Regions from separate parts of the Streptomyces sp. NPDC096176 genome, predicted to be linked through region 3. Evidence: riboswitches for the same ligand, from Rfam matches in the RefSeq annotation. Region 3 holds a riboswitch; each other region holds the start of a gene.

Region 1 (7,433 bases), on a different contig from region 3:
GGGTCCGTCCCCACGCCGATTTCGATCTTCGTCTTCGGATCTATCTGCTGCTCCACGGCGGGCAGTATGGACGACGAACCTGTACGAGACCAATGCGGTCGGCCGATCGACCTCCGCGTCTCCTCACCCACCGGCGACGGTGTTCCACCGTCGCGTCGCGATCGACTGATTCCGGGCAGGGAGTCAACCACCACCCCGGCCACGAAGCCGGCTCCATTGATAGGCAGGGCGCACTCGGCCCACAACTCCTTGCCATGTCGGGGACAGGGGGTGGTACGGGCCGGCCGCGCAGGCTGGGTGTCGGGCACCTCGATCCGGGTCACGCCGCGGTGGTTGTCGCAGGCGAGGTGCAGGGCACAGTCCTGACCCCGTACGCAGCCGTGGAGCTCGGCGTCCGCAGTGAGTTCGGCCGACGACGAGCGTGACCGCGTCGTGCCCGGCACCGCGTGCGTGGCTCCACTGGGCGAGCTGATGCGCGCCCAGCAGGCGGGCGAGGCGGGCACCCGGGGGTTCGCAGAGATGCACTGCGCGAACGCCACGCCCTACGCACCGACGGTGGCCATGCCGAAAGGACCACGGAATGCTGTCATGGCCGTCTTCCCACGAGCAACACGGAAACAGGTCCATATCCGGCTCATATCGGCACGCGTGGAGCCTCACGCCGCGGGAGTGTGGCGGCCCGACCGGGCGCGGACCGCGGTGCGGGCCGTGCGGCAGTGGCGGAGGGCGCTCCTGCCGCAGCCGCGCCACTGGGCCCGGGTGACGCGGGCGCGATGGCCGCCGCTGGTGATCATCGCATTCACCGGTGTCATCGGGTCCGTGGCCGCGGCCTTCGCCAGCAGGACGCCGACCGCGAGCGGGAGCAGGGTCACGGCAAGGGCCGTGCCGGCTGTGGTGGCGTTGCGGACGCGCGGGTGGCGGAGGGCTTCAGGGAGCATGCTCCGATTCGACCGGTGAGGGGGGTGCGGGCGGATCCGGGCGGGTACTCAGAACGTCCGGACCTCGTACTCATCCCGTGGTCGCGGCTGGTTGCCCAACTACCGTTCTGGGACCGGAGGATCGCTGTAGCCTCCGGCCATGACCACCGACACGGAGCGCCTGACACTCACTCAGCAGTTGCGCCGCCGGGGCGCCGTGGTTCTCGCGGTTTTCGCCCTGGTGTGGGCCTTCGCGGCCGGTTCCGGGCTCGCATCGACGACTGCTGCCGTCGTAGTCGGCATTGTGGGGGCGGCGCTGACCGTCGCGGCCGTTGTTGCTGCGTTCCGGGGCGCCGCGGGGACCGCACGCCGCATGGTGCGGCTGCCGGGGAAGTGGAACCGCGGGGTCGGCCTCGTGAACGCCCTCGAGGTCGTCGCGATCTTCGCGGTGATCGCCGCTTCGAACGCCACGGGCCACGCCGAGCTGATCCCGCCGGGGATCTGTCTCGTGGTGGGTCTGCACTTCTTTCCGCTGGCGCGTCTCTTCGACCAGTGGCAGTACACCTGGACGGCTGTTCTGCTGACGGTTGTCGCGGTCGTCGGCACCGCCGTCGCCCTGGCCGGGTACACGGACGAGACCGTGCGCGTTGTGGTGGGGGCAGGAGCGGCCGTTGTGTTGTGGCTGTCCTCGTTCCATGTGGCCGCGCGGGGCTGAAGACCGGCACAACACGGGGCCGGAGACCGGGGGCGCCGCCGGACGCCCCGGGCTCCGGCCCGGTGAAGTGTTGCGGCCTGTCGGCCGTCGCAACGGTCCCGTCAGTAGGGGCCGTTCACGTTGTCGATCGAGCCGTACCGGTCGGCGGCGTAGTTGCACGCGGCCGTGATGTTGGCGACCGGGTCGTACAGGTCGTTGGCCGTGCCGGGGACGTGGTAGGCGTCGAAGGTCGGCTGGATGACCTGAAGCAGGCCCTTCGAGGGCGTGCCGTTGACGGCGTTGATGTCCCAGTTGTTGATGGCCAGCGGGTTGCCGGAGGACTCGCGCATGATGTTGCGGTGAATTCCCTCGTAGGTTCCCGGAATTCCGCGCTGACCCATGATGGCCAGCGATTCCTTGATCCAGCCGTCGAGGTTGTTCGCGTAGGTGGCGGGCTTGGCCGCGGGGGCCGCCTTCCGCTCCGAGCGGTCCGCGCGGTCGGTCGCGGCGGCCCGGTCGGCCTTCTTGGGCGCGGCCTTTTCCTTGGCCGGGGACTTTGCACCGATCGTGAGCTCGAGACCGGGGCGAATCAGTGCCGGATCGTGGCCGATGGCTCTCCGGTTGTCGTTGAAGAGCTCCTTCCAGCCGCCACTCAGAGAATACTTGGTGGCAATCTTGGAAAGGGAGTCACCCGCGACCACGGAGTACGTGACGGCCTTGGACTTCTGTGCGGCGACCTGCGCGGCGGCGGCCACGGTGGCCGGCGCGACGGCCTTCTCCGCGGCCACGGGCAGCGCTGCCTGAGCAGTGGTGGCGCCCATGAGCGGGAGGGCGAGTGCGGCACCACCCGTGCCCGCTGCCACGAACCCGCGGGTGAGTGAACGGGACTTGGGACGACGGTGCTTACCCTTTGTGGGCATGGCGAATTCCTCTCCGTCGCCTGCGAGGTGAGCTGTCGGGTTCGGGCTGGAGATGCCCGGTCGCAGCTGATGGCGACTTCACCCCGAGCCGTTCCGGGATTCCGGATCGGCGGCTTACCTGGTTCCCCCGCTCCTGCCGTACGTGAGTGGGTGCGGTTTACCGGACGGCGGCAGGATTCGGCGGTCCATCCGGATTGACGGTGACGTTAAGCGAGAGGATCCCGGCGGAACAAGTCCCGAATTCCACATCACAAAGCGGACGTCTCCCCCTGACGGGAAATCCGCATTGTCAGTGTCGCGTCAAAAGGCTCAAACTCCGCCCCAGAGAAGGGAAATGGCCCGCGCGGCGGTATCCACACAGAGCGGACCAGGTGACCGACATCACGGGGGATCGGGGCAACCTCCAGGGTTGCCCCATAACCCCCAAGGAACCCCAACCAACAGGAATACGCGGCAATTCGACTTACAAACTTAATGCGGAGAAAAGACCCCTATACCGGACATAGGTGAGCATCGCCGGGCAGGTCGCCCGGCCCCCTACGGAACGAGCGAGGAACACTCAGTCAACGGGCCAGGTGTGCGCCGGCGCGTTCAGATGCATGTAGTCGATGTACTGCCGCGTCATCAGCCGAAGCGCCTCATGGTGGTCGACGCGGCTCGTGGCGTCGATGTGGTGGTACATCTCCGCCTGCCACACCGCGCCGTTTCGGCCGGTGACACAGCGCTGCTCGATGATCCCCAGCAGCGGCTCCCGCCACGCCGCGTCCATGCCGGAGAGCTCGAGACCGCGATGGGCCATGGGCAGCAGACGCCGCAGTACGAGCTCGACCACCGGCACCTCGCCCATGCCCGGCCAGTACAGGTCCGCGTCGATGCCGTGCCGCGCCGCGGCGTGCAGATTGTCCTCAGCGGCCTGGAACGACATCCGGGACCAGATCGGCCGCTCCTCGTCGACCAGTGCGCGTGTCATCCCGTAGTAGAAGGCGCCGTTCGCGAGGGTGTCGGCGACGGTCGGGCCGGCGGGGAGGACCCGGTTCTCGACGCGCAGGTGCGGCCTGCCGTGGGCGACGGCATAGACGGGGCGGTTCCACCGGTAGATGGTGCCGTTGTGCAGGGTCAGCTCGGGCAGCTCCGGGGTGTCCCCGCCGTCGAGCTTCTCCCGCGGGTCCTCGTCGTCACACAGGGGCAGCAGGGCGGGGAAGTAGCGCACGTTCTCCTCGAAGAGATCAAAAACGCTGGTGATCCACCGCTCGCCGAACCACACCCGCGGCCGGACCCCCTGCACCTTGATCTCCTCGGGGCGGGTGTCGGTCGCCTGCTCGAACAGGGGGATCCGGGTCTCGCGCCACAGTTCCTTGCCGAAGAGGAACGGCGAATTCGCCGCCAGCGCGACCTGGACCCCGGCGATCGCCTGCGCGGCGTTCCAGTAGGCGGGGAACTCGCCCGGCGAGACCTGCAGGTGGAACTGCGTACTGGTGCAGGCGGCCTCGGGGGTGATCGTGTCGGCGTAGGTGCGCAGCCTCTCCACCCCGTCGACGGCGATCCGCAGGTCCTCGCCCCGGGCCGCGAAGACCTGCTCGTTGAGCAGCCGATAGCGCGGGTTCTCCGAGAGCGCCGCCTCGCCCACGTCCCGCTGCCGCAGGGTCGGCAGAATGCCGATCATGGTCAGATGGGCCCCGACCTCGGAGGCCCGCTGCTCGGCGTGGTTCAGGGCGTCCCGGATCTCCTGCTCCCAGGCGTCGGGGCCGCCTGCGGTCAGTGTCCGCGGCGGGATGTTGATCTCCAGGTTGAACCGGCCCAGCTCGCTGTCCCAGGCGGGGTCCGCGATGGCCTCGAGCACGTCGGTGTTCTTCATCGCCGGCTCCCCGGCGGCATCCACCAGGTTCAGTTCGATCTCGAGACCCACCTGGGGCCGCTCCGACTCGAAGCGCGCCTCGCTCAGCATCGTCGCGAACGTGTCGAGGCACGTCTGCATCTTGTCCCGGTACCGGCGGCGATCGTCACGGGTGAAAACGAGCGCCGGGACGTCACGTCCCATCGGGCCCTCCCGCTCTCGTCGGGCAGACACCTTCCCCCACAGCGTCCCACTCACCGGCTGCCCGGACCAGCGGTGACCGGGGCAGCGGACGGCAGCGAGGCGCCGCCGCGGAGCCTTGCCCGGAAGCCCGCTCGGGCCGCGGCGACAGCCGGTTCCCGGCCCGCCCCGGGCCCGTCTTTCGCTACGGCCCCGGCCCGCCCCGAGCCCGTCTTTCGCTACGGCCCCGGCCCGCCCCGAGCCCCAGGACCGTGGCGAAAGACGCTGCACGCTTCTTTGACCCCGGGCTGTGCGGCCGCACACGCATGGCCGGGGAGAACACGCAATCCGCTCAGTTCGGGACCCGGCCCTCCAGCGCCGTGCGCCACGCCGGGGCGGCCGCCCCGGGCGTCGGCGCGGGGCGCCTGCCGCCCCCGGCGAAGAAGTCGGCGAGCGGCAGAGTCGCTGCACCCACCGTCACCGCGTCCGGACCGAGTTCTCCCAGGTCTATGCTCACTCGGGCCGCCGGGTGGCTCAGGGAGTAAGCCGCGGCATACTCCCGCACGGCGGCGAGGAAGCGGGGGCCGAGCTGCAGTCCGGCCCATCCACCGATGAGAATCCGTTCCGGCTGGAAGAGATTGATGAGACCGGAGAGCCCGGCGCCCAGGTATTCGGCGGTCTCGCGCACCACCTCGCGCGCCACCGGGTCGCCCCCTTCCCCGTCGGCCGGATAGGCGGCGGCGAGCAATGCCGTGAGGGCGGTCTCCTCACCGGCCCCCGCCCCGCACCGTCCGCCGGCTTCCCGCCACCGGTCCAGCAGTGCCTTTGCCCCCGCGTACGCCTCCAGGCAGCCGAGCGCACCGCAGCGGCACCTGCGGCCCCGCACCTTGACCGTCAGATGCCCCCATTCGAGGGCCCGGCCCTGCTCCGCGACATCGGTGACGTGGCAGGCGCCGACCCCGGAGCCGAAGAGGATCACGGCCACGCTCTGGGCGCCGCGACCGGCTCCGAACCACATCTCCGCCTGCCCGAGTGTTCTCGCGCCGTTCTCGATGAAGTACGGGACCGTGTCGGGGAGTTCGCGGGTGGCACGCAGCAGCGACTCCAGCGGGACGGCGTTCCAGCCGATCGTCTGGCCGTGGACGATCGCTCCGCGCTCCGGCGTGCGGGCCACGATCCCGGGGACGCCGACGCCGACACCGATGAGCCGCTCGGCGGTGCGGCCCGCGCGGTGGAGCACCTCGCGGATGCCGTGGCGGATGTGTTCCACGATCGCCTCGACGTCGTACCGGCTGCCGGTCAAGGCCCGCTCATCGCGGGCGAGTTCGGTGAGCGTCAGGTCGAAGAGCTCCACCCTGACGCGGGTCTCTCCGACGTCCACACCGATGAGGTGGCCGCTGGCCGGTAGGACGCGCAGCAGGGTGCGGGGGCGTCCGCCGTCGGATTCGACGCTGCCCGCCTCCTCGACCAGCCCGTCGGTGGCGAGTTCGCCGACGACGTTGCTGATGGTGCCGGAGCTGAGTCCTGTCGCCGGGCCCAGTGCGTGGCGGCTCAACGGCCCGTCGAAATACAACCGTTGCAGTACCGCGGCGCGATTGCTCCGTCGCAGGTCATTGACCGTCCGCCCGGTCCGTCCAGCCATCCTTCGCCCTTCCGACCTGCGGTGTCCCGGCAGACGGTCCCCGCTCACCTCTTGACGCTGTCGCCCGCCCGAGCTTAACTCACGTCCTAAATTAAGCCGTGAGGGTGTTCAGGAGTTGAAGCCGCAGTCCGTCGGCCCCTGCCTCCGGCAACCCCGCTCCTGAAGGAAAGGGACACCTGGAGCCATGCGCAGAATCCGAGCAGTAGCCAGTGGTGCAGTCGCCGTCTCCCTGCTCGCCACCGCAACCGCGTGCGGCGGCGGCACCTCGACGGACGGTGGTTCCAACGAGTCGCCGAAGACCCTCACGTACTGGGCGTCCAACCAGGGGCCGAACATCGAGGCCGACAAGAAGATCCTCGGACCCGAGCTGAAGAAGTTCGAGGAGCGGACCGGTATCAAGGTCAAGCTGGAGGTCGTGCCCTGGTCCGATCTGCTCAACAGGATCCTCACCGCCACCACGTCGGGTCAGGGCCCGGACGTTCTCAACATCGGCAACACCTGGTCCGCGTCTTTGCAGTCCACCGGTGCGCTGCTGCCGTGGGACGAGAAGAACTTCTCGAAGATCGGCGGGAAGGACCGCTTCGTGGAGGCGGCGCTCGGCTCGACGGGAGCGTCCGGCACCGACCCGGCCGCCGTGCCCCTGTACTCGATGTCGTACGCCCTCTACTACAACAAGAAGATGTTCGCGGACGCCGGCATAGAGAAGCCGCCGGCCACCTGGGACGAAATGGTCGCCACGGGCAAGAAGCTGTCCAAGGACGGCAAGTGGGCCTTGGGCGCGGAGGGTTCGAACCTGTCCAACAACATCCACCAGGTGTTCGTCCTCGGGCAGCAGCACGGCGCCGACTTCTTCGACGCCGAGGGCAAGCCCGACTTCACCTCGGACGGCGCCGTGGCCGCCGTCAAGCAGTACGTGGACTTCATGGCGAAGGACAAGATCATCGCCCCGGGCAACGCCGAGTACGCGCAGAACCAGTCACTGAGCGACTTCGCCAAGGACAAGACCGCGATGGTGCTGTGGCAGGCCGCCGCATCCACCTTCAAGTCCCAGGGCATGAACGACGACGAGTGGGGCGTCGCCCCCGTCCCCGTGCAGTCCGGCACTCCCGGACTGGACAAGAACGTCAACTCCATGGTCGCCGGAATCAACATGGCCGTCTTCAAGAACACCAAGAACATCGACGGCGCGCTGGAGTTCGTGAAGTTCATGACCAGCGACGAGGAGCAGAAGATCCTCTGCGGGACC
Region 2 (7,433 bases), on a different contig from region 3:
CGCGAGGCGGGCATCGCCGTGGAGCATGCCGCCCCGAGCGCGCAGGAGCTCGTGGACGCCTGCGCCGGCGGACATACGGTCGTGGTGCTCGCCTCCGGCGAGGGCGACCGGACCCTCACCGACGGCCTGGCCCGCCTCGGCGGCTCGGGCCGGGTGCAGATGCCGGACCTGGAGCTGCTGCCGGGCGCGTACGACCTGCCGGGCGCCCGGCTGCTGGACCTGGTCGAGGTCATGGACCGTATCCGGCGCGAATGCCCCTGGTCGTCGCAGCAGACCCACAAGGGCCTCGCCAAGTACGGCATCGAGGAGGCGTACGAACTCGTCGAGGCCATCGAGGACGGCGACCGGGACGAACTGCGCGAGGAACTGGGCGACGTTCTGCTCCAGGTCGTCTTCCACGCGCGCATCGCGCAGGAAGGCCGCCCCGAGGACGGCGCCGAGCCGTTCTCGGTCGACGACGTGGCGGGCACGATCGTCGAGAAGCTGATCCACCGCCACCCGCACGTCTTCGGGGACGAGACCGCCTCGACGCCGGAGGAGGTCAAGGCACACTGGCTGCGTACCAAGGCGGTCGAGAAGCAGCGCGAGTCGGTCACGGACGGCGTGCCCCTCGGCCAGCCGGGTCTGGCGCTCGCGGCGAAGCTGGCGTCCCGGGTCCGCACGGCGGGCCTCGGCGTCGACCTCCCGTCCGGCGCGGGCGTCGGCTACGAGCTCCTCGCTCTCGCCGTGCGCGCGGAGGCGGACGGCATCGACCCCGAAGCCGCGCTGCGGGCCGCCGCCCGCGCCTACCGGGACGCGATCCGGGCGGCGGAGGGGCACACCGGCGCGGCCGGTAACGTCGAGGGGTGAACGACCCCAACAGCGCCCCCGAACTCTTCACCTGGGAGTTCGCGACCGACCCCTACCCCGCCTACGCATGGCTGCGCGAGCACTCGCCCGTGCACCGGACGGTGCTGCCCAGCGGGGTCGAGGCGTGGCTGGTGACCCGTTACGCCGACGCCCGCCAGGCTCTCGCCGACCAGCGCCTGTCGAAGAACCCCGCGCATCACGACGAGCCGGCGCACGCCAAGGGGAAGACGGGCATCCCCGGCGAGCGCAAGGCGGAGCTGATGACGCATCTGCTGAACATCGACCCGCCCGACCACACCAGGCTGCGCCGTCTCGTCTCCAAGGCGTTCACACCCCGCAGGGTCGCCGAGTTCGCGCCGCGGGTGCAGGAGCTGACGGACCAGCTCATCGATGCCATCCTCGCAAAGCAGCACGGAGTGGGAAGCGGCGAGGCGGACCTCATCCATGAGTTCGCGTTCCCGCTCCCCATCTATGCCATCTGCGACATGCTCGGCGTCCCGCGCGAGGACCAGGACGACTTCCGCGACTGGGCGGGCATGATGATCCGCCACGGCGGGGGGCCGCGCGGCGGAGTGGCCCGCTCCGTGAAGAAGATGCGCGGCTATCTCGCGGAGCTGATCCACCGCAAGCGCCGGCAGCCCGGTGACGACCTCATCTCCGGTCTCATCAAGGCCTCCGACCACGGCGAACACCTGACCGAGAACGAGGCCGCCGCGATGGCCTTCATCCTTCTCTTCGCCGGCTTCGAGACCACCGTCAACCTCATCGGCAACGGGGTGTACGCGCTGCTGCGCAACCCCCACCAGCGCGAGCGCCTCCAGGCGTCGCTCGCCGCAGGCGAGAGCGAGTTGCTCGCCACCGGGGTCGAGGAACTGCTGCGTTACGACGGGCCGGTGGAGCTCGCGACCTGGCGGTTCGCCACGGAGCCGCTCACCGTCGGCGGGCAGCGGATCGCGTCGGGCGACCCCGTGCTCGTCGTCCTCGCGGCCGCCGACCGCGATCCGGAACGCTTCGACGAACCGGACACCCTCGACCTGGCGCGGAGCGACAACCAGCATCTGGGATACGGGCACGGCATCCACTACTGCCTCGGCGCGCCGCTCGCCCGGCTCGAGGGGCAGACGGCTCTCGCCACGCTGCTCCGCAGAATGCCGGACTTGCGCCTTGCGGGAGATCCGGCCGATTTGCGGTGGCGTGGGGGGCTCATCATGCGTGGATTGCGCACTCTGCCCGTTGAGTTCACGCCTCAAACAAACTGACGGCCCGTCAATTCTGTGACTTTCACGTGATCTCCGCTGCATCGACTTGTGACTCACGTTCGAATGCGGCTACGTTCACCGACGACTCGGCAGGCATCAGCAGGCCGTACAGTCCACAGCTGTCACGCGAAAGGCAACCGCATGCTCTCCGGGAACGGACGACACCGCCGACCCCGCCAGGCTCCGGCCCTCATTGTCGCGGCAGGGGTGACCGGTTCCGCCATCGCCATTCCGCTGCTCGGCGCGGGCTCGGCATCCGCGGCAGAAGCGAACGTGTGGGACCGCGTCGCGGAGTGCGAGAGCGGCGGGGCGTGGAGCGCCGACTTCGGCAACGGCTTCTACGGCGGGTTGCAGTTCTCCCAGGAGACCTGGGAGACGTACGGCGGTACGGCGTACGCGCCGACCGCCGACCTCGCGAGCCGCTCCCAGCAGATAGCGGTCGCGGAGAAGGTGGTCGCCGCTCAGGGCCCGCAGGCGTGGCCCGCCTGTGGCCCGCTCGCCGGGCTGACGGGCGACGGCGCCGACACCGGTGTCGACCCGGGCCTCCTGCCGCTGCCGGAGCAGAGCGACGCGCCCGTCGACGAGCCGTCGGCGGACACCTCCGAATCGACCGAGCCGACCGATTCAGAGAACACTTCGAACACTTCGGGCGAGTCCGGCGAGCAGGGTGGCGCCGACACGGCAGAGCCGTCGGGCGACGCCGCCGAGCAGCCGGCCCCCAAGGGCGGCGACCCGTCCGAGCCGGCCGCTCCTGACGCCTCGGAAGGCGCCACGGGGACGGGTACGGCCGATGATGCCGCCGGCGGCACCGGCAAGCACCGCGGCGCACCCGCCGGTGACGAAGCGGGAACCGGCGAGACGGGCGAAGCGCGCGATACCGGTCGCCATGCCTCACGGGGTGACGATTCCGCCCGTAACGGCGTGGACGAGGCAAGCGCCCCCGGTGCATACACCGTTCAGCCCGGCGACAATCTGTGCGACATCGCTGCCGAGCGGAAGGTCCCCGGGGGGTGGCCGGCGCTCTACGAGGCCAACGAGACGACCGTCGGGTCCGACCCCGACCTCATCCTGCCCGGTCAGCAGCTCGATCTGGGCCTGACGTAGGGCCAGTTCGCCGGGTGGTTCGCTGTTCTATGTCCGTTCTGTTCCAGTGAGACAAGCGTCTCTTTGCGGCAACTGGCCCAAATCGCCCCCCGATTCCGGCCACTTTGCCCCTCACCTGCGAAAACGGACACACTCGGACCGCCGGATTGGGCGATTTCTCCCCGATGTTCGTCTTTGAACATCGGGGAGCGCTGTGTTTACGGTCTGAACCGCTCGCCACCGCGGGCACCGTCGACCGTCACGCCGAATCCTGCCGTCGGTCGAAGGGAACACTCGTCGCTCACAGCGCCGAAGGCAGGAGCGGGGGACCCAAGGTAAGTGCCGGTCCCGGCCGTCCGCGAGGACGGCCGTCAACGGCTAGGGGTGGAGCCGCGCGCAAGGATGCGCGGCCGGGCACTCACAGGTCCGAACCCGACAGCTCACCTCGTAGGCGTCGGTGAGGAGAAGCTTCATGCTGCGTTCCAGCAAGGCCAAGCACCGTCGCCCCTCGAAGGCCGTCCGTATCGCCACGCTCGCCGGTGTCGCCGGTGCCGCCATCGCCGCACCGATGCTCGGCGCCACCTCCGCCTCCGCCGCGACCACCTCCGAGTGGGACGCGGTCGCCCAGTGCGAGGCCGGCGGCAACTGGTCGATCAACACCGGCAACGGGTACTACGGCGGCCTGCAGTTCTCCGCCTCGACCTGGGCCGCCTACGGCGGTACCGCGTTCGCCTCGACCGCCGACCAGGCGTCCAAGTCGCAGCAGATCCAGATAGCCGAGAAGGTCCTCGCCGGCCAGGGCAAGGGCGCCTGGCCGCACTGCGGCGTCGGCCTGTCCAGCGCCTCCCCCGAGAGCGGCTCCACCGAGCAGTCGAAGCCCTCCACCGAGCGCTCCGAGGCCCCCACCACGCGCTCCGAGCGCTCCGCGGCCCCCGCCCCGGCCGAGAAGGCCGCCCCCAAGGCCAAGTCCTTCAAGAAGGGCGACGGCGAGTACAAGGTCAAGGCCGGCGACACCCTCAGCACGATCGCGGAGGCCGAGAAGGTCAAGGGCGGCTGGGAGAAGCTGTTCGACCTCAACAAGGACATCGTCGAGAACGCCGACGTCATCCACCCGGGCCAGCAGCTCCACCTGAGCTGACCTCCCCCCGTGGGTGAGGGGCTCCCGCGCCGACAGGTGCAGGGCGCAACCGTCGCTCGTCACGGGATCCGAGCACCCCGGTCCGGCGCACCTTCCCCCGAACGCGCCGGGCCGGGGTTCGCTCCGTCAGGGGCCGGAAAAGGCCCAACATGGGTTACCGGCAGGTAGATCCGCCTCTGTTTGTCCGGTGGCGAGAGTCTTGGTGCCCTTTTTCGTCCCAGCGGGCGGGCATCGGCCTGCCTTTGCCCCCGGGCCGGTTAGGCTCTTGCCGCAAGGCCAAGCAGACCTCTGCACTTTTTCTCGCGTCACATCCCAGAAGGAGATGCTCGTGCCGTCCATCGACGTCGTCGTAGCCCGGGAAATCCTGGACTCCCGAGGCAACCCCACGGTCGAGGTCGAGGTTGGCCTCGACGACGGCAGCACGGGTCGTGCTGCAGTTCCGTCCGGCGCCTCCACCGGTGCGTTCGAGGCTCTCGAGCTCCGCGACGGTGACCAGAACCGCTACCAGGGCAAGGGTGTCGAGAAGGCCGTCCTCGCCGTCATCGAGCAGATCGGCCCGGAGCTCGTCGGCTACGACGCCACCGAGCAGCGCCTGATCGACCAGGCGATGTTCGACCTGGACGCCACCCCGGACAAGTCCTCCCTCGGCGCGAACGCCATCCTCGGCGTCTCCCTCGCCGTGGCGCACGCCGCCTCCGAGGCCTCGGACCTGCCGCTCTTCCGCTACCTGGGCGGCCCGAACGCGCACCTGCTGCCCGTTCCGATGATGAACATCCTGAACGGCGGCTCGCACGCCGACTCCAACGTGGACATCCAGGAGTTCATGATCGCGCCGATCGGCGCGGAGTCCTTCTCCGAGGCCCTGCGCTGGGGCACCGAGGTCTACCACACCCTCAAGAAGGTCCTGAAGGAGAAGGGGCTGTCCACCGGCCTCGGCGACGAGGGCGGCTTCGCGCCGAACCTCGACTCCAACCGCGCCGCCCTCGACCTCATCCTCGAGGCCATCAAGGAGGCCGGTTACGCCCCCGGCAAGGACATCGCACTGGCGCTCGACGTCGCCGCGTCCGAGTTCTACAAGGACGGCTCGTACGAGTTCGAGGGCAAGTCCCGCTCGGCCGCCGAGATGACCGAGTACTACGCGGAGCTCGTCGAGTCCTACCCGCTGGTCTCCATCGAGGACCCGTTGTTCGAGGACGACTGGGCCGGCTGGAAGACCATCACCGACAAGCTCGGCTCGAAGGTGCAGCTCGTCGGCGACGACCTGTTCGTCACCAACCCCGAGCGCCTCGCCCGCGGCATCGAGGACGGCGCCGCGAACGCGCTGCTCGTCAAGGTCAACCAGATCGGTTCGCTGACCGAGACCCTCGACGCCGTCGAGCTCGCCCAGCGCAACGGCTTCAAGTGCATGATGTCCCACCGCTCCGGCGAGACCGAGGACGTCACCATCGCCGACCTGGCCGTCGCCACCAACTGCGGTCAGATCAAGACCGGCGCCCCGGCCCGCTCCGAGCGCGTCGCCAAGTACAACCAGCTGCTGCGCATCGAGGAGATCCTCGACGACGCCGCGGTGTACGCGGGCCGCTCCGCGTTCCCGCGGTTCCGCTACGCGGACCAGTAGAGGGACCAGTAGAAGAAGTCGGTTCGAGGGCTGACACCCTCGCCTCCGTTCGTCCCCGGCCGCGGTCCCGTACCGTGTCCGGGGACGTACGCGCGTAACGGGGAGGCGAGAGACATGGCACGCAGGCCGTCCGGGGACCAGGACCGGTTCTCCACCTCGACCAGGCTGCGGTTGCTCGGAGAGCAGACCGCCGCCCGTGTCTACCGCTCCCAGAACCGCCGTCAGGCCCGCCGCTCCCGGTTGACCGGACGTGCCGCCTTCCTCGCCCTGGTCGTCTGCTCGATGGTCGTCGCCCTCGCGTATCCCATGCGCCAGTACGTCTCGCAGCGCGCCGAGATCGCCGAGCAGGAACGCCTGATCGACGACGCCGCAGAGCAGGTGGAGCAGCTCAGGGACGAAAAGGCGCGCCTCCAGGACGACATGTACATCCGGCGGCTGGCCCGGGAGCACCTGCACTACGTGCAGCCGGGGGAGACCGGCTACACCGTGATCGACCCCGAGGCCGCGGAGGAGCAGCGCGAAGACGACGGCGCGGCCGACCGGCCGTGGTACTCGAACGTATGGAACGGCGTGGACAGCGCCGACGGTGCCGACCGCGAGTAGATCCGCGGCACCGGCAAGTCAGCGAACCAAGCAGCGAACAGGCAGCGAACAAGGCAGGCATGGAAACCCCTCCACCCACCACCGAACCCACCGAGCCCACCGACGCGGACATCGCCGCGTTCAAGGAACAGCTCGGCCGGCCGCCGCGCGGCCTGCGCGCGATCGCGCACCGCTGCCCTTGCGGGCAGCCCGACGTCGTGGAGACCGCCCCGCGGCTTCCCGACGGCACGCCGTTCCCGACGCTGTACTACCTGACGTGTCCGCGGGCCGCCTCCGCGATCGGCACGCTCGAGGCGAACGGCGTCATGAAGGAGATGACCGAGCGCCTGGCGACCGACCCGGAACTCGCCGCCGCGTACCGGGCCGCCCACGAGGACTACATCACGCGCCGCGACGCCATCGAGGTCCTGGAAGGCTTCCCCAGCGCGGGCGGCATGCCGGACCGGGTGAAGTGCCTGCACGTCCTGGTGGGCCACTCGCTCGCGGCCGGCCCCGGGGTGAACCCGCTGGGGGACGAGGCGATCGCGATGCTGCCGGAGTGGTGGGCGAAGGGCCCCTGCGTCTCCCCCGAAGCCTGACCGCGCCCACCCCGGCCCTTCCCGACCTTCGGACGGTGGCAGGCCACCGCGTGCACCGCGATGGCCTGCCCTCGTCAGGCAGGGGGCAGAGTGGGGAGAGAACCCATCCCGAGGAGACCACCCCAATGACCCGCGTCGCCGCCATCGACTGCGGCACCAACTCCATCCGCCTCCTGATCGCGGACGTGGAGCCTGCCACCGGAAAGCTCGTCGATCTCGACCGCCGGATGACCGTCGTCCGCCTCGGTCAGGGCGTGGACCGTACGGGGCGACTCGCGCCCGACGCGCTGGAGCGGACCTTCGCG
Region 3 (7,433 bases):
GTGGTGCCGCTGATGCAGCGGCACCGGATCCTCACGCAGGTTTCCGGGGACCACATGGAAGTGATCAAACTGATTCCGCCCCTGATCATCGGCGAACGCGAGGTCGACCGCTTCGTGACGGCGTTCGAAGCCGTGATGGAAGACGCCCATGGGGGCGGCGGGCTGATGTGGGACTTCGGCAAGACACTGGTGAGGCAGGCGGTCGCGAACCGCTGAGCCGGGCCCGGGGCGTCGGGCTGCCGCGATCGGCGTCAACGGCGCGGGTGAGGGGTTTTGCCTCTGGGGCAAGGAATTTGCCTCAGAGGCAGGATTCTGGCGCAATGGAGGCATGACCACCCCCGTCGAGCCGGCGCGTGACGAGCTGCCCGAGATGGCGCCCCGGCTGCGTGAACTGCGCCGCCGCCGCGGACTCACCCTCGAGTCGGCCGCCCAGCGGGCGGGACTGTCACCCGCCCACCTCTCCCGACTGGAGACGGGCCGGCGACAGCCCTCGCTGCCGATGCTGCTCGCCCTTGCCCGGATCTACGGTACGACGGTGGCGGAGCTTCTCGGCGAGCAGCCGCTGGAGAAGGACCCGGTCGTCCGCGCCCGCCGGGAACCCGCGGCGGCCGACGGCTGGCACTACCGACGGGCCGGAGCCCCCGGCCGGGCGATGCAGGCCCTCCGTGTGACGGTCCCGTACGGTGTCCAGGGAGATCTGGAGCGCGTGCACCCGGGCGAGGAGTGGCTCCATGTCGTGGAGGGACGGCTCCGTCTCACCCTCGGCGACACGGTGTACGACCTGGCTCCCGGAGACAGCGCGCACTTCGATTCGCTCACCCCGCACCGCATCGCCGCCTCCGGCCCCGAGGGGGCCGAGCTGCTGTTCGTGCACACACTGCTGCAGAGTTCGGAACTGCACCCCACCTCTGACCGGTAAGGAAGGCGATCGAAGGCATGTCCCACGACCCCTTGGACCGACGCGCCACGGGCGGCGAGAGCTCCAGTGAGGAGCGGTTTCCCCGCGGGCTGGTGATCCGGCTCTTCCTCTATCTGATCGCGGGCCACGTCATCGCCGGATTCCTCTACCTGCTGTTCCTGGTGGGTGGCCAGAACCAGTGACCCGGTGCCTCAGCCCTCTTCGAGAAGTCGTGTGCGCAGCCGCTCGCGGGTTTCGCGGGAGAGCTTGAGGCCCTCGGTGAGGTACCGCTCCGGTGTGCCCCAGTTCTCCTCGATCGCGTCGAAGGCCGCGGCCAGGTACTCGGCGCGGGCGTCGAAGAGCGGGCTGAGCAGTTCCATCACCTCGGGGGACATTCCGGTGGGGGAGCTGTCGGTGCGCCGGACCTTGTAACGGCGGTGCGGGTCGTTGGACTTGAGGTAGTCCGCCTCGATCGCGTCCCGCTCCACGCCGACGGCCAGCAGTGACACGGCGATCGACAGCCCGGCGCGGTCCTTGCCGGCGGCGCAGTGCATCAGGGCCGGGACGCTGTCCTCGGCCAGTGCGTGCAGAACCTGGCTGTGCTCGGCCGTCCGCTCCTTGACGATCATGCGGTACGAGGCGATCATCCGCCCTGCGCCCTTGCCGTCGTCGAGGATGGCCTTGAGCTGATCGAGATTGCCGTCCCGGACCATCTTCCAGAACTCGGCGCCGTCGGCCGGGTCGCTCAGCGGCAGATTCACATTGCGCACGCCGGGCAGCTCGACGTCCGGGCCCTCCAGCCGCTGGTCGGCGGCGTTGCGGAAGTCGAAGATCGTGTGCAGTCCCAGGGTCGTGAGGAACGCCGCGTCGCTCGCCGTCGCGTGCGCCAGGTGTCCGCTGCGGAAAAGCCGGCCGTGCCGCACCCGCCGCCCGTCCACGGTCGGCAGTCCGCCCACGTCCCGGAAGTTGCGGACACCGGTCAGCTCCGGCTCTGTCGAGGGGGCCTGCGGCAGCTGCTGCGTCACGAGGACTCCTTCAGGTACTGCCGTCGGCGCTGGTCGCCGACGATGGCGCGGCTTCGACCATACGACACTCGTTCATGAGGCACTCATCTCGGCCATGAACCAACGGTGTTGACGGACGCGTGCCGATTTCCTCGGGTGCGCAGCCCCGACGGTCCGCACGGCGGGTGATGTACGGGGACCTGTCCGGTCCTGCGAAGGGGTGCCCCTCACCGGTGGGGGCGAAATGGTGCATCTGTATCGAGTGCGTTCATTACGGGCGACGGTGGCAGGGAGCGGTATCGCCCCCTCGTGGCCGTGACCGGCGGCCACATTCTTGCTCCTTCGGTGGAGGTGGAAAGCGAGGGGCCGTAGCGCGCTGCGGTAAGTGCGGGAGTAGATGGCTAAATGTATGTTCTGTCCGAATTAGCTGTTTAGGCATAACGTGCCCCGTAAGCAGGGGGGATGGGCTGCGGTCCGTGAGCAGCGTCATATCCGTGACGTTCTGTGGCCGCGTCGGTGACACGAATTCCCTCCTCGGCAAGGGAATTGATGCTCCGTTGTCCACGGAGGGTGACCGGGAAATCCCTGTTGATATCACCCCCGTCATTGATCGGGGAAAATCGTGGCTTGTCCGGGACTGCCCGACTCGCCTACGGTCACGCTCAATCCGGACGGACCGCCTAATCCTGCCGCCGACCGGAATTCGAACCCACCCACGTGTGGCAGGAGCGGGGGACCCAGGTAGTACGCCGATTCCGGTTAATTCGGACGGCTTGGGGTGAAGTCGTGCACGTTCACGACCGGGCATCTCCAGCCCGAACCCGACAGCTCACCTCGCAGGCGCCGGAGAGGAAAGCGCCATGCCCGCAAAGGGTAAGCACCGCCGTCCCAAGACCAACCCGATCACCCGTGGCTTCGTTGTCGCCGGTACGGGTGGCGCCGCCATCGCGCTGCCCCTGTTCGGCGCCACCTCCGCCAACGCCGCACCCGCGGCGGCACCGGCCACAGCTCCGGAGCAGGCCGCCACCGCGGCCCCCGGCGCCGTCGAGGCTGCCGCCCTTCAGGGCGCCAAGAAGGCCCCGAAGACGTACACCGTCGTCGCCGGCGACTACCTGTCGAAGATCGCGGAAGAGCAGAACGTCCGCGGCGGCTGGAAGCAGCTCTTCAACGACAACCGCCGCGCCATAGGCGCCGACCCCGCGCTGATCCACCCGGGTCTCGAGCTGACGATCGGCGCCAAGTCCAAGGTCAAGAACGACCCCGAGCCCCGCTCCGAGTCGCAGACCCGTCCCTCGCGCGACGACTCGCGGCCCGCCGCGCCGCAGGCCGAGGCTCCGGCGAAGGAGGCTCCCGCGAAGGAGGCATCCACCCCGGCGTCCGGCTTCTCCGCCCCGGTCGACGCGGGCGTCACCACGCCGTACCGCGCCTCCGGCGCCATGTGGTCCAGCGGTTACCACACCGGTGTCGACTTCGCCGCCTCCTCCGGCACCTCCGTGAAGGCCGTCGGAGCCGGCACCGTCGTCTCTGCCGGCTGGAGCGGCTCGTACGGCAACGAGGTCGTCATCCAGCACACGGACGGCACCTACTCCCAGTACGCCCACCTCTCCTCGCTGGGCGTCTCCAGCGGTCAGTCCGTGTCCGGTGGTCAGCAGATCGGCCTCTCCGGCTCCACGGGCAACTCCTCCGGCCCGCACCTGCACTTCGAGATCCGGACCGGCCCGAGCTACGGCTCCGACATCGACCCGCTGGCCTACCTCCGGGAGCACGGCGTCTCCCTCTGACCCCTCCGAACCGTCCGATCGCCCTGGGTCCCAGGTGATCTGACATGGTGTTCGCCTCCGGTGCGGCAAGCACCGGCCGGCGGTCCACGTCGGCAAGCCCCCGCCCCGCACAACGCGGAGCGGGGGCTTCCGCGTATTCCGGGTTGGCCGAATCTTGACCGGTGGCAAAGATCACCCCGCGTCAACCCCTCCTTACGGTCGCGTAGGTCACATCCGTAAAGGAAAGATGTGCTCTCGTGGCAGACGATTCGAGAACAGAGATCAGTAACGCATTCGGGTCGTACGCGGCGATCGGTGACAGCTTCACCGAGGGCGTGGGGGACCCGGGGCCCGACGGGAGATACGTCGGCTGGGCGGACCGTTTCGCGGTCCTGCTCGCCGACCGTAGGCCGGAACACACCTTCAGGTACGCCAACCTCGCCGTACGCGGGCGTCTCCTCGACCAGATCGTCGAGGAGCAGGTGCCCAGGGCCAAGGAACTCGCGCCCGACCTGGTGACCTTCTGCGCCGGTGGCAACGACATCATCAGGCCCGGCTCCGACCCGGACGCCGTCGCCGAGCGCTTCGAACGGGCCGTCGCCGACCTCACGCGCTCGGTGGGCACCGTCATGGTGACCACCGGCTTCGACACCCGCGACGTGCCGGTCCTGCGGCATCTGCGCGGCAGGATCGCCACGTACACGGCCCATGTGCGGGCCATCGCGGACCGCTACGGCTGCCCGGTGCTCGACCTGTGGTCGCTCAAGTCCGTCCAGGACCGGCGTGCTTGGGACGCGGACCGGCTGCACCTGTCACCCGAAGGCCACACCCGGGTGGCCCTGCGCGCCGCGCAGGTGCTCGGACTCGAGGTCCCCGCGGACCCCGACCAGCCCTGGCCGCCGCTGCCCCCGCGAGGGGCGTTCGAAGTGCGCCGTGACGACATCCAATGGGCGCGCGAACACCTCGCCCCCTGGATCGGACGGCGGCTGCGCGGCGAGAGCTCCGGCGATCACGTGGAGGCCAAGCGCCCCGACCTGCTCCCGCTCTGAGGCAGGGCGCGCCCCTGCGCGGGGAGATCCTGCGCGGGGAGCTCCGCCACGGGGAGCGCCGAGGGGATGCGTTCGAGGACGCCGCCCGCGAACACGTCGTACAGCGGGAGCGTCTCCAAGTGGACATAGCCGATGTGGCAGTCGCAGGCGGCGAGCGGGCAGGCGCGGGGGCGCAACGCCCGGCGGTACGAGCGGTCGTACAGATTGCCGAGCTCGGCCCGCACGAAGTGGCATCGGCGAACGGTCCCCTCGCCGTCCACGGAGATCACCGACTCGCCCGTACGGCACCGCAGGCCCGCCGAGCGGTGCGGATGGCGGCTGTAGGGGAACAGCGGGTCGAGCTCGGTCCAGGCGTCCGCCTCAGCGTCTGAGAGCTGGTGCCCCTCGGGCGCGTTCACCCACAAGTAGACGTGCTCGGGCAGGTCCGCGCGCAGCCGGCGCCCCTGCTCCAGTTGGCCGGGGAAGCCGACGATCCCCACACTGAACCGGATCTCCCTCCGGCTCAAATCCCGGCATTTAGTGAGGAAGCGGTCATACGGCGTCTGCTCCGGGTGATACGTGCACCACAGGGCGAGCTTCGCCGGATCCGCGGCGGACAGCCAGTCGGTGCGGCAGCTCAGGTTCGTCTGGATCGCGACCCGTCGGACGTGCGGCAGGTGCGACAGCTCGATCATGGCCTGCCGGTACCAGGATCGGACGAGCCCTTCGCCCCACGGGGTGAACAGCACCGACAGACGGTCGTCGCTCTGCGCCGCCGCCCACGCCGTGAAACGCTCCAGCGCCGTTCGGTCGGCGCGCAGTTGCTCTCGGCTGTCGCGGCGCTTGGCGAACGGGCAGTAGGGACAGTCGTAGTCGCAGGACGCGAGGGGCCCGCGGTAAAGGATCGTCAGGTCCATGGACGGGCTCACTTCAGCTCGTACGTGGCCATGGCGGCGCGCACCGCGGGTGAGAACAGCTCGGGGCCCAGCGCGTCCGAGTGGGCGAGCCCCTCGGGCGTGAGCCGCAGCCGGTCGGGCGCCGCCGCGCTGTCGAGCCAGCCGCGGGCGGCGAACCGCTCCAGCTCCGTACGGAAATGGTCGGCCGGGTCCGCGCCGAATCGTTCGCGGTAGCCGGCCACCTCCATCCCCTGCGCCTGCAGCAGGGACTGGAGCAGATGCCGGCGCCGTGCCTCGTCCGCGTCGACGTACCGGCCCACCTCGGCCCGCGAGAAATCCTCGCTGCGGGTGTAGCCGTCGATGATGCCGCGTATCTCCCGCATGTCGACGGCGTAGTCGAACGAGTAGTGAAGAGCCGAGGTGTAGGAGCGGGCGCCGCAGCCAAGGCCGATCATGCCGTCCGTCTGGCATGCGTCGGCGGCGGCCGGCGGGGCGCCCGCGCGGCGGAACATGCGCATCGACACCTGCTCGTACTCGTGAGCGAGAAGATGGTCGCGGCCCGCGCGGTACAGACGCAGCCGCTGCTCGTCCCAGGCCGCGTCACCGGCCGTGACCCTCGCCGAGTCACCCACCGAGCCCCCGGCTGCCTCGCCCAGCCTGCCGAGACCGGTCAGTGGACGCACGTACAGCGGATACAGGTACAGCTCCTCCGGACGCCACGCGAGGGCTGCGTCGAGCGAGGAGAGCCAGGTCCGCTCGGTCTGGCCGTCGATGCCGTAGATCAGATCGATGTTGAGAACGGGTATGCGGGAGTCCCGGATGCGACCGAGGGCGGACTCGACCTCGGCTCGACGCTGCGGGCGCACGGCGGCCCTCGCCTCCGCGTCGACGAAACTCTGCACGCCGATGCTGATCCGGGTCGTGCCGCGCCCGGCGAGGACCGCGAGCCGGTCGGCGGTCGCCGTCGCGGGAGACGTCTCGACGGAGAGCGGCACCGCCCCGAGGTCCGCACCCATCCGCTTCTCGGCGATGTCGCAGAGCCGCTCGAGCTCTTGGGCGGTCAGGAAGGTCGGCGTTCCGCCGCCGAACGCGGCCGCCGCGAAATGCACCGGAGCGTCGTCCCCCAGGGCGTCGCGCACGGCGACGGCCTGGCGGTCGAGGGCATCCAGATAGCGCCCGGTCAGCTCGTCAGGAGCGCCGATCCGGGTGAAGAGGTTGCAGAAGCCGCACCGGACCTCGCAGAACGGGATGTGCGCATAGAGCGAGAGCGCGTCCTTGCGCTCGTGCGCCCACAACCTGCGCAGCGTCGGCCGGTCCCCGTCGAGCGGGCGGTAGGCGGTCTTGTGCGGGTAGGCGTAGACATAGCTCTGGTACGGGCGCGGACTGGGGTGCGCGGCGGGGGTGCTCATGCGGCGGCCTCGAGGAAGAAGTGGGCATAGGGGACGGTCCATACGGCCTCGTGACCGAGGCGATGGCCGGTGAACCCGCCGTCTCCGTACGCGGTTCCGTGGTCGGAGCAGACGATCGCGAAGCACCGGCGGCGACTGCTCGCGGCGGCGAAGAGCCGGCCGATGTGACGGTCCACGTACTCGAGCGCCGCCGCGTGCGTCTCGCGGGAGTCTCCGGCGGCGCGGGTCGCGCCGGGCTGATGGAACCAGTTGGGCTGGTGCAGCGAAGGGACGTTGACGAACAGGAACAGCTTGCGGTCGCGCGGAAGAGTGGCCACGACCCGCTCGGCGCGCGCCACCTGCGCCTCGAAGGACGTGGCTGAGGCAACACCGAACTCCGGCTCCCAGTGGCTCTCCTGGAACAGGCCGGGCAGCACGGAACCGAGCGGCCCCTGCTTG

The links. A riboswitch is a leader RNA that binds a small molecule or an ion and turns the genes downstream of it on or off. The one in region 3 is predicted to bind cyclic di-AMP.
Region 1: it holds a riboswitch for cyclic di-AMP, as region 3 does, so the genes downstream of both, ACIQ7Q_RS25660 (transglycosylase SLT domain-containing protein) here and ACIQ7Q_RS32165 (peptidoglycan DD-metalloendopeptidase family protein) in region 3, are expected to answer to the same signal.
Region 2: it holds a riboswitch for cyclic di-AMP, as region 3 does, so the genes downstream of both, ACIQ7Q_RS15175 (transglycosylase family protein) here and ACIQ7Q_RS32165 (peptidoglycan DD-metalloendopeptidase family protein) in region 3, are expected to answer to the same signal.

The regions. Positions count from the first base shown of each region.
Region 1 covers NZ_JBIWFV010000010.1:10,070-17,502, reverse strand. The annotation lists gene ACIQ7Q_RS25675 (hypothetical protein) at 1-56, opposite strand, end outside; gene ACIQ7Q_RS25670 (hypothetical protein) at 657-938, opposite strand; gene ACIQ7Q_RS25665 (hypothetical protein) at 1,078-1,632, shown strand; gene ACIQ7Q_RS25660 (transglycosylase SLT domain-containing protein) at 1,734-2,531, opposite strand; cyclic di-AMP (ydaO/yuaA leader) riboswitch at 2,536-2,694, opposite strand; gene ACIQ7Q_RS25655 (glutamate--cysteine ligase) at 3,091-4,569, opposite strand; gene ACIQ7Q_RS25650 (ROK family protein) at 4,898-6,187, opposite strand; gene ACIQ7Q_RS25645 (ABC transporter substrate-binding protein) at 6,372-7,433, shown strand, end outside.
Region 2 covers NZ_JBIWFV010000005.1:88,292-95,724, reverse strand. The annotation lists gene ACIQ7Q_RS15190 (nucleoside triphosphate pyrophosphohydrolase) at 1-849, shown strand, start outside; gene ACIQ7Q_RS15185 (cytochrome P450) at 846-2,108, shown strand; gene ACIQ7Q_RS15180 (transglycosylase family protein) at 2,250-3,212, shown strand; cyclic di-AMP (ydaO/yuaA leader) riboswitch at 3,489-3,660, shown strand; gene ACIQ7Q_RS15175 (transglycosylase family protein) at 3,664-4,329, shown strand; gene eno (phosphopyruvate hydratase) at 4,658-5,947, shown strand; gene ACIQ7Q_RS15165 (septum formation initiator family protein) at 6,062-6,550, shown strand; gene ACIQ7Q_RS15160 (DUF501 domain-containing protein) at 6,610-7,128, shown strand; gene ACIQ7Q_RS15155 (exopolyphosphatase) at 7,254-7,433, shown strand, end outside.
Region 3 covers NZ_JBIWFV010000017.1:77,327-84,759, reverse strand. The annotation lists gene ACIQ7Q_RS32185 (aspartate aminotransferase family protein) at 1-216, shown strand, start outside; gene ACIQ7Q_RS32180 (helix-turn-helix domain-containing protein) at 329-919, shown strand; gene ACIQ7Q_RS32175 (DUF6126 family protein) at 937-1,101, shown strand; gene ACIQ7Q_RS32170 (tyrosine-protein phosphatase) at 1,111-1,923, opposite strand; cyclic di-AMP (ydaO/yuaA leader) riboswitch at 2,603-2,760, shown strand; gene ACIQ7Q_RS32165 (peptidoglycan DD-metalloendopeptidase family protein) at 2,763-3,683, shown strand; gene ACIQ7Q_RS32160 (SGNH/GDSL hydrolase family protein) at 3,920-4,711, shown strand; gene ACIQ7Q_RS32155 (STM4011 family radical SAM protein) at 4,672-5,607, opposite strand; gene ACIQ7Q_RS32150 (STM4012 family radical SAM protein) at 5,616-6,995, opposite strand; gene ACIQ7Q_RS32145 (STM4013/SEN3800 family hydrolase) at 6,992-7,433, opposite strand, start outside.